DNA from 2 places in the Lysinibacillus sp. PWR01 genome. Region 2 is predicted to be linked to the other one. Evidence: predicted binding sites of a transcription regulator. Region 2 holds the regulator's gene; the other holds the start of a gene.

Region 1 (5,345 bases), on a different contig from region 2:
CACCTTCACGTATTTATGCACATTTTTATATGCCCGATTCGCAATACTTTAGCGGTTTACCTACTCGTGAACAATTTACTTGGTATTATAAATTCTTGAAAAATCGACCAGCCTTTCCACTTGATATGCATATTGCGGATTTAGCGAAGCATACGGGCTGGCCATTAGAAACATTAAAATTTATGACACAGGTGTTTTTTGAGCTTGATTTTGTTAAAATGGAGAGTGGACTGACGACTGTCAACGTGAATGCCCCAAAACAAGCACTAACAGAGGCACCGTCTTACAAACAACGTTCAGAACAGATTGAAATGGAGCAAAAGCTTGTCTATGCTCCTTATATAGAATTAAAACAATGGTTTGATGAACGATTAACATAAACGGACGTATAACGTTTCGTAGGAGGAGCAAGAACATGGATTTAAAGCAATATGTTACAACGGTTGAAAACTGGCCAAAAGAAGGCATTACTTTTAGAGATATTACGACAATTATGGATAATGGATCTGCTTACAAATATGCAACAGATCAAATTGTAGAATATGCAAAAGAAGTGGGAGCTGAAATTGTGGTTGGCCCTGAAGCTCGTGGGTTTATTATCGGTTGCCCAGTTGCCTATGCACTTGAAATTGGCTTTGCACCTGTTCGTAAACCAGGTAAATTACCACGTGAGGTGATTAGTGCGGACTATGGTCTAGAGTATGGAAAAGATACATTAACAATGCATCACGATGCGATTAAGCCTGGTCAAAAGGTGTTAATCTGTGATGATTTACTAGCTACTGGGGGAACAGTTGAAGCAACAGTGCGTTTAGTGGAACAATTAGGTGGTCAGGTAGTCGGCTGCGCATTCCTAATCGAACTTTTAGAATTAAATGGTCGCGAGAAGCTTGGTGATTTAAATATTAAAACACTTATTCAATATTAAGAGCATTGAAAAAGCGCCCTACACTGTGGGCGCTTTTTTTATACTTCGTCATATGCTTGAATAATTTTTTGCATTGTTCGCAAGGTATCGTAGAAATCTGCGTATTTTTCGGTTCCAATATCCTCGATGATTCTATCTTGAATTCCTTGCCAGATAGGTGCGGCTTCATGTAGCTTTTCTAAGCCTTCCTCAGTGAGCGTAATTTTTTTTGTGCGAGCATCATTTGTATCTCGCTTTAATTCAACATAGCCATGTTGCTTTAATAGATTAATATTACGTGTTACAGTGGTTTGATCGAGTTGTAATATTTCACCTAAACGGCTGATTGACACAGCTTGTTGAAGGTCGATATGTGCAAGCATCGAATATTGTGTAACTTTTAAACCAGTAGGCTGTAGCAGCTTATCATATAATTGCGTGACAACCCTTGTTTTCTTTCTAAGGTTTGCACAAACACATATTTGTGTATAATCAATATTTTTAAGTTGATTCTTCATCGACAGTACTCCTTTGAAGGGATTCTACTTATGATTAGTATACACCCAAAAACTAGAAATTACTTCTTGACAGCTTTATGAACGATTACTATCATTATACATGTATATACATATAAATGAAATGAATAGACTTAAACATGTATATACATGTTTTGCGGTCTATCATAAGAAAAGAAGGTGTTAGGGTGAAGCGTGTTCATTATAGTTGGTTTATTTTGATCGTCACATTTTTCTCGATTATTGTCGCAGGGATTACGATGTCATCATCTGGTGTGTTTATCGATCCCCTTGAAAAAGAATTTCACTGGGATCGTTCAACCATTGCTTTAGCTTTCGCTGTAAGTTTGTTTTTATATGGCATATCTGGACCATTTATGGCTGCACTACTTGAAGTCATTGGCTTAAAGAAAATGATGCTCAGCGCCATGGCCACTTTAGTAGTAGGAATGACTTTAACATTTTTGATGAGTCAATCTTGGCAGTTAATCGTTATTTGGGGAGGCATTATTGGTCTTGGAGCGAGTCTATTTTTAACGGTGCTTAGTCCATATGTTGCGAATCATTGGTTTGTAAAACGCAGAGGGTTAGCAGTTGGTATTTTAACGGCAAGTACAGCCACGGGTCAGTTAATTTTACTGCCAGTGCTAGCTATCATCATCGAACACTATTCTTGGCGATGGGCTATCGCATTCATGCTACTCCTTAGTACAATAATGTTCTTCATGATTGCTATTTTTATTAAAAATAAGCCCCAGGATATTGGTTTGACACCTTATGGACAAGAAGAGACTATAGAAGAACATCTAATACAGCAAAAAAAGAATCCAATAAGCATGGCTTTTTATGGTTTATTAGAGGCGATTAAGGTTAAAGCGTTTTGGTTACTAGCAGGCAGCTTTTTTATTTGTGGTCTATCGACAAGCGGATTAATTGGTACTCATTTTGTCTCTTATTGTATTAGCTTTGGTGTTCCTTTAGTTACCGCTGCATCACTTCTTTCCTTTATGGGCGTTTTTAATTTATTAGGCACGACTGCCTCTGGCTGGTTATCTGATCGCTTCGACAATCGTTGGTTGTTGTTTTGGTATTACATGTTAAGAGGCGCTTCTCTTTTATTACTTCCTTATGCACTCGCGCAAGGGTCTTTTGTTTTACTAACGATTTTCACCATCTTTTATGGACTAGATTGGATTGCTACTGTGCCACCAACCATCAGTATGACACGACAAATTTTTGGTATGCATAAAAGTAGTATTATCTACGGCTGGATATTCGCCTCCCATCAAGCAGGAGCGGCGGTTGCTGCGTATGGTGGAGGGTTGATTTATAAATTTTTTAATTCCTATACGTGGGCTTTTTTCCTTGCAGGGATGTTTTGTGCTATGGCCAGTTTATTCGTCATCATTGTTAAAAAGCAAACACCCCAGCAAGCATAAACAAATAAAAGTTGAACCTCGGTATGATGAGGTTCAACTTTTTTAATAAAGAATCTTTTGACATAATACAAACAAAAGTTTATAATATAAACAAATATAATAAAAGGTGATGCTATGAATGAAAGAGAACAGGCGGTGCTTGCTTTAATTCGCCAGAATCCGTTTATGTCTCAGCAAGAAATGGCAGATACAATGAATCTGTCACGTCCCGTGCTTGCTAATTTAGTGTCTAGTTTAACGAAGCAAGGAAAAATTGTAGGTCGTGCTTATATTTTACCCGAGGAAAATGAAATTATTTGCATCGGTGGAGCTAATTTAGACCGCAAATTCCATGTAAAGGGCAATGTTCAATTTGGAACATCTAACCCTGCCAGTTCTTCCTTTAGTGTAGGTGGTGTTGGTCGAAATATTGCTGAAAACTTAGGCAGATTAAACCACCAAGTGACGTTACTAACAACGGCAGGGAAAGATGCTGATTGGCAAGTGATCCAAGAAGCTTCGGAATCCTTTATGAATCTACGTTATGTAGAGCAGCTAGCAGAGGCTTCTACGGGTTCTTATACTGCCATAATGGATGAACAAGGTGAGCTAGCACTAGCTGTAGCGAATATGGAGGTTTATGACCTTCTGTTACCTAGCTTGTTGAAAAAACATGAAACAATGCTAGTGAACGCGGGATGTTTTATTTTGGATTTAAACTGTCCAAAAGAAACAGTGGCGTATATCCAGCAAGTAGCCATTGCTCGTGCTATTCCACTTGTCATTGTGCCGGTATCTTCGCCAAAAATGAATCGACTACCTGAAACATTACAAGGCGTAACTTGGTTTATTTGTAACACAGATGAAGCGGAAACGATTGTTGGACATAAAATTGAAAACGCTACCCATTATGAAAAAGCATTACAACAGCTTCTACAACTAGGTGCTGAACATGTCATCATCACGGCTGGCAGTAAGGGCGTTTATGCAGCATCTACAACGATTGCGCCTCATCAATTTGCTGCCAAAGTGATTGACAAAATTGAAGATGTAACAGGAGCAGGAGATGCCTTTGTCAGCGCTGTCATTCACAGTTGGTTGACTGGACAATCTTTTGAGACATGTATTGATGCTGGATTAACCAATGCAAAAAATACATTGGCATCTCCTTATACAGTAAGACCTGAATTATCAGTAGATTTGTTGAAAAATGAAATGGAGGAATAACAACATGAAAGAATTCATCGTATTATCAGAAGAAGTAAAAGCAGGACAAGCAAAAGGTCTACCAATCGTTGCATTAGAATCAACAATTATTTCACACGGTATGCCATACCCACAAAACGTGCAAACTGCGCGTGAAGTTGAGCAAATTATTCGCGATAATGGTGCAGTCCCTGCAACCATTGCATTAATTGATGGAAAAATTAAAATCGGTCTATCAGATGAAGAACTAGAAATGTTCGGTAATGCTCAAGGTGTTGCGAAAGCTTCACGTCGTGACTTAGGTTTCTTACTAGCAACGAAAAAATTAGGTGCTACAACAGTTGCAGCGACAATGATCTGTGCAGAGCTTGCAGGTATTGAAATCTTTGTAACAGGCGGAATTGGTGGTGTACACCGCGGTGCTGAAACAACAATGGATATCTCTGCTGACTTAGAAGAATTAGCACAAACAAATGTTGCCGTTATCTGTGCGGGCGCAAAATCAATTTTAGATATCGGTCTTACACTAGAATATCTTGAAACAAAAGGTGTGCCAGTGGTTGGTTATGGTACGGATGAATTACCAGCATTCTACACACGTCAAAGTGGTTTCGATGTAAACTTCCAATTGGATACACCTGAGGAAATTGCAGCAATGCTATCTGCGAAATGGCAATTAGGCTTAAAAGGTGGCGCAGTCATTGCAAATCCAATTCCTGAGGCGGAAGCATTAGAGCATACATTTATTACAAACATTATTGAAAAAGCTTTAGTTGAAGCGGAAGAGAATGGCATTCAAGGTAAAAACGTTACACCATTCTTACTTGGCAAAGTGAAAGAATTAACAGAAGGTAAAAGTCTTGATGCCAATATTGCATTAGTGAAAAACAATGCAGTAGTCGGCGCGAAAATTGCTGTAGCTTATAATCAATTACATTAATCCATTTGTCGAAACAAGGACTCTTTGTGACGTGAAGTCGCAGAGGGTCTTTTTTATTAAAAAGAAGAATATTTTTTCCATTTTTCGAACTGTTCACGAGATTAACTAAACTAAATGATACAGTCTCTTTACAATAGGCTACAATATTTTATACAATTAAGTTTATATCTAATCTGAAAAATTTGACGAGCAAGGTGGACATGTTATGGCGAAAGAGCAAATTTTGACTCCTGAGGACGTTTTTGAGTTAGTCAAATCCTACATGAATGATGAAAATGTCGCATTCGTGAAAAAAGCATATGAATTAGCAAGGGATGCCCATATTGAGCAATTCCGTAGCTCTGGTGAACCGTATATTA
Region 2 (5,345 bases):
AAAGGGAATTAACACCCCAACAAAAATTTAAAGAAGTACCGCGCTATTCAGTGTCTATTACAGCGACAATCGACTTTATGTATTTAGCTGGAGGACGACGCTCATGAATAAATTAACGAGTAGTAAAAATTCATCCATCATCTTATTGCTTGCGCTGATAGCTGCTATTTTATTTGCGCTGTATTATTATTTGCTATCACCAAAATTGAATGAAGTGAATGAAAAAGAGCGTAGTGTATTGCAGGTGCAGCAAGGATTAGCTAGTGTCAAAGAACAACTCGCTCAATTGGACAAGGAGCAGGGACAGCCTACTATTAATATATTAACGCTAAGACAAAAGCTACCTGCAACAAGAGCCGTTGAAAAGATAATTCTCGATTTGGCTGAGATTGAAGAGGTGACAGGAACTCGTATACAGACTTTAACTGTTCAAGGTGAGGATGGCACTGTGAAACCTTCAGATGTATCGAATGAGCTCAATATGTTAGAACAGGCTGAAGCAGAGGTCAATGGTGATCAGGAGAACAAGGAGACCACTACACCGATTGCTTCTCTTTCAAAGGACTCTTTACCAGCTAATTTAAAGCTCATTACTTTTATCTTAGAGGTTGGGGCGCTTGATTTTAATTCGCTTGAAAGCTTTTTACAGGAGGTTGAACAATTAGAGCGCGTGATGAAAACCGATAAGATTGAATTTAAATTACCTGGAGAGCAGGAACAGCTAGAGAAAGATGCAGATCTTACGTTAAAGGCAACAGTGCAAGTGACGACGTTCTATTACGAAGAACAACAATAAACTTTATTGATAGGCGCACCATACTTCATTTGTATGGGCGCCTATTGGTTTAGGAGGACATAAAATTGGAAATGGCTTATACGATCTTTATTTTTTTATTTGGACTTGTCTTTGGCTCTTTTTATAATGTTGTCGGCTTACGTGTACCGCAGAAGGAGTCGATTGTACACCCTCCTTCCCATTGTACGAAATGCCAGAGACGACTAACGGCGCTTGATTTAGTGCCAGTATTGTCCTATGTATTTTTAGGAGGAAAATGTCGGAGTTGTGGCAACAAAATTTCTTGGGTTTACCCAGTCATAGAATTAATGACAGGTGTATTATTTGCCTTTGCTTATTGGCGGCTAGGCTGGAGCATAGAATTAATAGTAGCTTTCGTTTTTATCTCCTTATTAGTCATCATTGTAGTGTCAGATTTGGCCTATATGCAGATTCCAGATAAGGTGCTATTATTCTTTTTACCCTTGCTTGCTATTGGACGAGTTCTATCACCATTAACACCTTGGTGGGACTCTCTTGTGGGTGCTGTTGTTGGTTTTGGCATATTATATATAATTGCTGTGCTATCGAACGGTGGCATGGGTGGAGGCGATATTAAATTATTCTTTTTAATTGGTCTCGTTCTGGGTACAATTGATACACTGTTAACGCTGTTTTTAGCTGCTGTTATTGGTATGATTGTCGGATTTACTGTGTTATCGAAGAACAAACAGGGGAGAAAAACACCCATTCCGTTTGGGCCTTCTATTGCACTGGCCGCAGTCATTGTTTATTTCTATGGCGATCTATTAATCAATTGGTATTTAGGCTTTTGGTAATTGTTTAATCTTCAAGAATGTGGAGGGAAGCAAGTGAAACCGATTATTGGTATTACAGCCTTTGTGGAGGATGATTTATCCTCTCGATTAAATGCTGCTTACAGCAAAAGCATTATTGAAGCAGGTGGAATTCCACTGATTATTCCGATTGGAGTAGAGGAAGAGGCAGCACAGATTTTAGCCATGACGGATGGTTTAATGTTATCGGGTGGCCATGATGTGCATCCATTTCTGTTCGGGGCCGAGCCTTCATTAAAGCTTGGAAAAATTCATCCAGCGCGAGATACGGTTGAATTAGCCTTAATTGAAGCTGCATTCCAACGGAAAATGCCTATTTTCGGTATTTGTCGAGGGATTCAAATATTAAATGTTGCATTAGGTGGTACTTTATATCAGGACATTGATAGTGACCATTTTAGTACCAAGTTACTCCAACATACGCAGCAATCAGGTCGAGCTGTAGCTACCCATTCTGTACAGGTTATTGCTGACAATTTATTAGCGACTATAGTAGAACAAGAGAAACTGGCAGTGAATTCATTTCATCATCAAGCAGTGAATGTTTTAGCGGAAAAATTAAAAGTAGCAGCAAAATCAAATGATGGTATTATCGAAGCGGTAGTTCATGAGGAATTACCATTTTGCTTGGCTGTTCAGTGGCATCCTGAGGAACTGGCCATAGCAGGAGATGACAGTGCTCAAAGACTATTTTCAGCCTTTGTTGAAGCTAGCTTGAAATTTAAGAAGGAAGCTTAGATGGGGCATTGTACAAAGAATCCATACATGATTGGATTCTTTTTTTGCGTAAAAAAGAGGATACATGCTCTAAGAAGGAACATAATCCTCGAAACCTACTTTAATGATTAATGTACACGACGGTAAAGACCTACAACTTGTCCTAAAATCGAAACTTGATCGACGATAATAGGTTCCATAGATGAATTTTCAGGCTGTAAACGGAAATGGTTTTTCTCTTTAAAGAAACGTTTTACAGTTGCTTCATCCTCAGCTGTCATAGCTACAACAATATCCCCGTTATTAGCTGTTGCCTTTTGTTTCACAATGACTAAATCCCCATCTAGAATCCCAGCTTCAATCATTGATTCCCCCATAATTTCTAGCATGAACAATTGATCTTCACTTGTGCCGTACGTATCGGGTAATGGGAAGTATTCTTCAATGTTTTCAATAGCTGTAATGGGAGAACCAGCTGTAACCTTCCCGACAAGTGGTACATGAATCACCTGTTGCTTTTGGATGGATTCTTCAGGCTCTAAAATTTCAATTGCACGTGGCTTTGTTGGATCTCGACGAATAAAACCCTTTTGTTCTAATCGAGCCAAATGACCATGAACAGTTGAACTGGAAGCAAGGCCAACTGCTTCACCAATTTCACGTACTGATGGCGGATAGCCCTTAGCTCGTACCTCTTCCTTAATGAAAGCTAAAATGTCCTCTTGTCTTTTCGAAACTTTTTTCATGAGTGCTCACCTCTTTTTTCTAATATCATTCTTCTTATTTGATAGTATAACAGAATGCGAACATGTATGCAAACATAGGTTCGAAAAGTGTTTGACAAAAACGTTTGTTCGCTTTATTATGAGAACATACATTCCGAACAAACATTCTTAAAAGGGGTAATGATTATGACATGGTTTAAAAAAAACACACATATCTCAATTTTATTAGGAGCTTGTCTACTATTTGCAGCATATCTTTACATCACTGATCCTGGAAAAGTTAGTTACGCAGAAATCCAAATCGAACATGGGGATAGCTTGTGGTCGTTAGCGGAGCAATATCGTGGTAAAATGAGTACAGATGATTGGATAAAGCTTGTAAAAACTGAAAATGAACTAGCGGATATTAAAATTGTAGCAGGAAAATCTCTAGTCATTCCTGTCGTGAGTGATCAAGCCAGTCCCATCAATACTATCGAAATTGCGAGAAATGAACAATGATAAATAATCAACTGTCGGCTGTTGTCTATTGTCGTGTAAGTACTGAAAAAGAAACACAAAGTTCCTCATTAGAGCGCCAGCAGGAAGAGTTGTTGCACTATGCTAAAGAGCAAGGCTATGCGGTGAAGGGCGTGTTTAAAGATCAGCATAGTGGCTATGATGTAGAACGTGAAGGCTTACTAGAAATGCTTGATTTCATAAAAGATAAGGACATTAATGCCCTTTTTGTACAAGATGAAACTCGTTTAGGACGAGGCAATGCGAGGATGGCTGTATTGCATTTATTACAAAAATCAGCAACGGATGTTTTTTCTATGCGTGATGCAGGCCCAGTCCAATTAAATGAAATGGACACGATGCTGCTTGAAATTTTAGCGATTGTAGAGGAATATCAGCGTAGAATTCATAATGCTAAAATACGCCGTGGTATGCGACGTGCTGTAGAAAACGGTTATCGTCCTGAAAATAATTTATCGAACCGGGGTAATCCGCAAGGTCAGGAGCGTAAAGATCTACCTGTAGATGAAATTGTGAAGCTACGCAAACGAGGATTTACCTTTGAAGAAATTTCTATAACGCTTAGAGGGTTAGGCTTTGAGGTAAGTAAGGCGACTGTACATCGTCGTTTCCAAGAGCACCAAGAAAGATTAGCAGGAAAATAATATTCCTGCTAATCTTTTTTTCTGTAAAGAGACTATTGAAAGGAAGAAAAGCTTTCGATGATAACATGATTAGGCAGTTGGAATGGGTGCTCTTTATTTATTCGGTCATAAAACATGATGCCATTTAAATGATCGATTTCATGTTGTACAACGATAGCCCCATAGCCATGTAACTGAACAATGATTTCATGTCCATCGATGTCGTAAGCTTTAACTTTAATGCGTTCGTATCTCGGTACAAAACCAGGAACAGGACGATTTACAGATAGACAGCCTTCTCCCTCAGGTAGATAAATCATATTAAGGGAATGACTCATTATTTTAGGGTTAATCAGCATCATTTCTTGGTCATCAAAGAGCACAGCAAACATTCGTTTATCTACGCCAATTTGATTAGCAGAGAGTCCACTTCCAGGGCGAAGCTTATATTTTTTTGCTAGAGTAGGATCTTGGCTATTTTTTAAATATTGTAGCATGGATAAGAGGGTATTTCGGTCCTCTGTGGTCACAGGTATCGCCACTTCTTGAGTTTGTTTTCTTAAAATTGTCGAGTGTTCTTTCACGAAATCCTTCATTGTAATCATATAATTGGGGTGAAATTTAGTCATAGATAAACAACCTCATCAATACGACTATTGAGAACCTTAGCAATCTTAAAAGCTAATTCAAGGGTTGGATCATATTTATCATTTTCAATACTATTAATGGTCTGCCTCACAACCCCACATTCTTTTGCAAGAGCAGCCTGCATTAAAATGGACAAAGAAACACTCAATTCATATTCATTAAATTGTGGGTATAATAACACCGCAGTTTTTTTCATTTCACACACTCCTTACCTTTAGATTGTTCCATTCTTCCTGTAAAATAGCGTAATAGTATTCATCCCACCAATCATCTCCGTGTGATATGCATTTTTTAAAAAATCCTTCTTGGCGCATCCCGATCTTTTCCATGACTCGGTATGAAGCTACATTTTCTGGCTGGCATGTGGCGATAATTCGATGAAGTTTCATTTTAGTAAAGCCATAATTTAATAGGGCATGAGCAGCTTCAGAAGCGTAGCCATGATTATGATAGACAGGATTCAAAACCCATCCAATTTCAT

The links. Region 2 encodes LexA, which represses DNA repair genes until DNA is damaged. Its sites were predicted from a motif close to CGAACATATGTTCG; they were not measured.
Region 1: a site for LexA is predicted at 2,930-2,943, ahead of ACEVFT_RS17110 (carbohydrate kinase). Genes of this name have one in related genera too.

What each region holds. Positions count from the first base shown of each region.
Region 1 covers NZ_JBHERJ010000079.1:5,098-10,442, reverse strand. Annotated here, with positions in the region: gene recJ (single-stranded-DNA-specific exonuclease RecJ) at 1-380, shown strand, start outside; gene ACEVFT_RS17125 (adenine phosphoribosyltransferase) at 416-928, shown strand; gene ACEVFT_RS17120 (MarR family winged helix-turn-helix transcriptional regulator) at 967-1,425, opposite strand; gene ACEVFT_RS17115 (MFS transporter) at 1,611-2,861, shown strand; gene ACEVFT_RS17110 (carbohydrate kinase) at 2,976-4,067, shown strand; gene ACEVFT_RS17105 (pseudouridine-5'-phosphate glycosidase) at 4,072-4,986, shown strand; gene ACEVFT_RS17100 (RelA/SpoT family protein) at 5,192-5,345, shown strand, end outside.
Region 2 covers NZ_JBHERJ010000047.1:321,498-326,842, forward strand. Annotated here, with positions in the region: gene ACEVFT_RS08950 (PilN domain-containing protein) at 1-107, shown strand, start outside; gene ACEVFT_RS08955 (hypothetical protein) at 104-796, shown strand; gene ACEVFT_RS08960 (prepilin peptidase) at 862-1,614, shown strand; gene ACEVFT_RS08965 (gamma-glutamyl-gamma-aminobutyrate hydrolase family protein) at 1,648-2,370, shown strand; gene lexA (transcriptional repressor LexA) at 2,478-3,095, opposite strand; gene yneA (cell division suppressor protein YneA) at 3,261-3,575, shown strand; gene ACEVFT_RS08980 (YneB family resolvase-like protein) at 3,572-4,237, shown strand; gene def (peptide deformylase) at 4,270-4,845, opposite strand; gene ACEVFT_RS08990 (helix-turn-helix transcriptional regulator) at 4,842-5,060, opposite strand; gene ACEVFT_RS08995 (GNAT family N-acetyltransferase) at 5,062-5,345, opposite strand, start outside.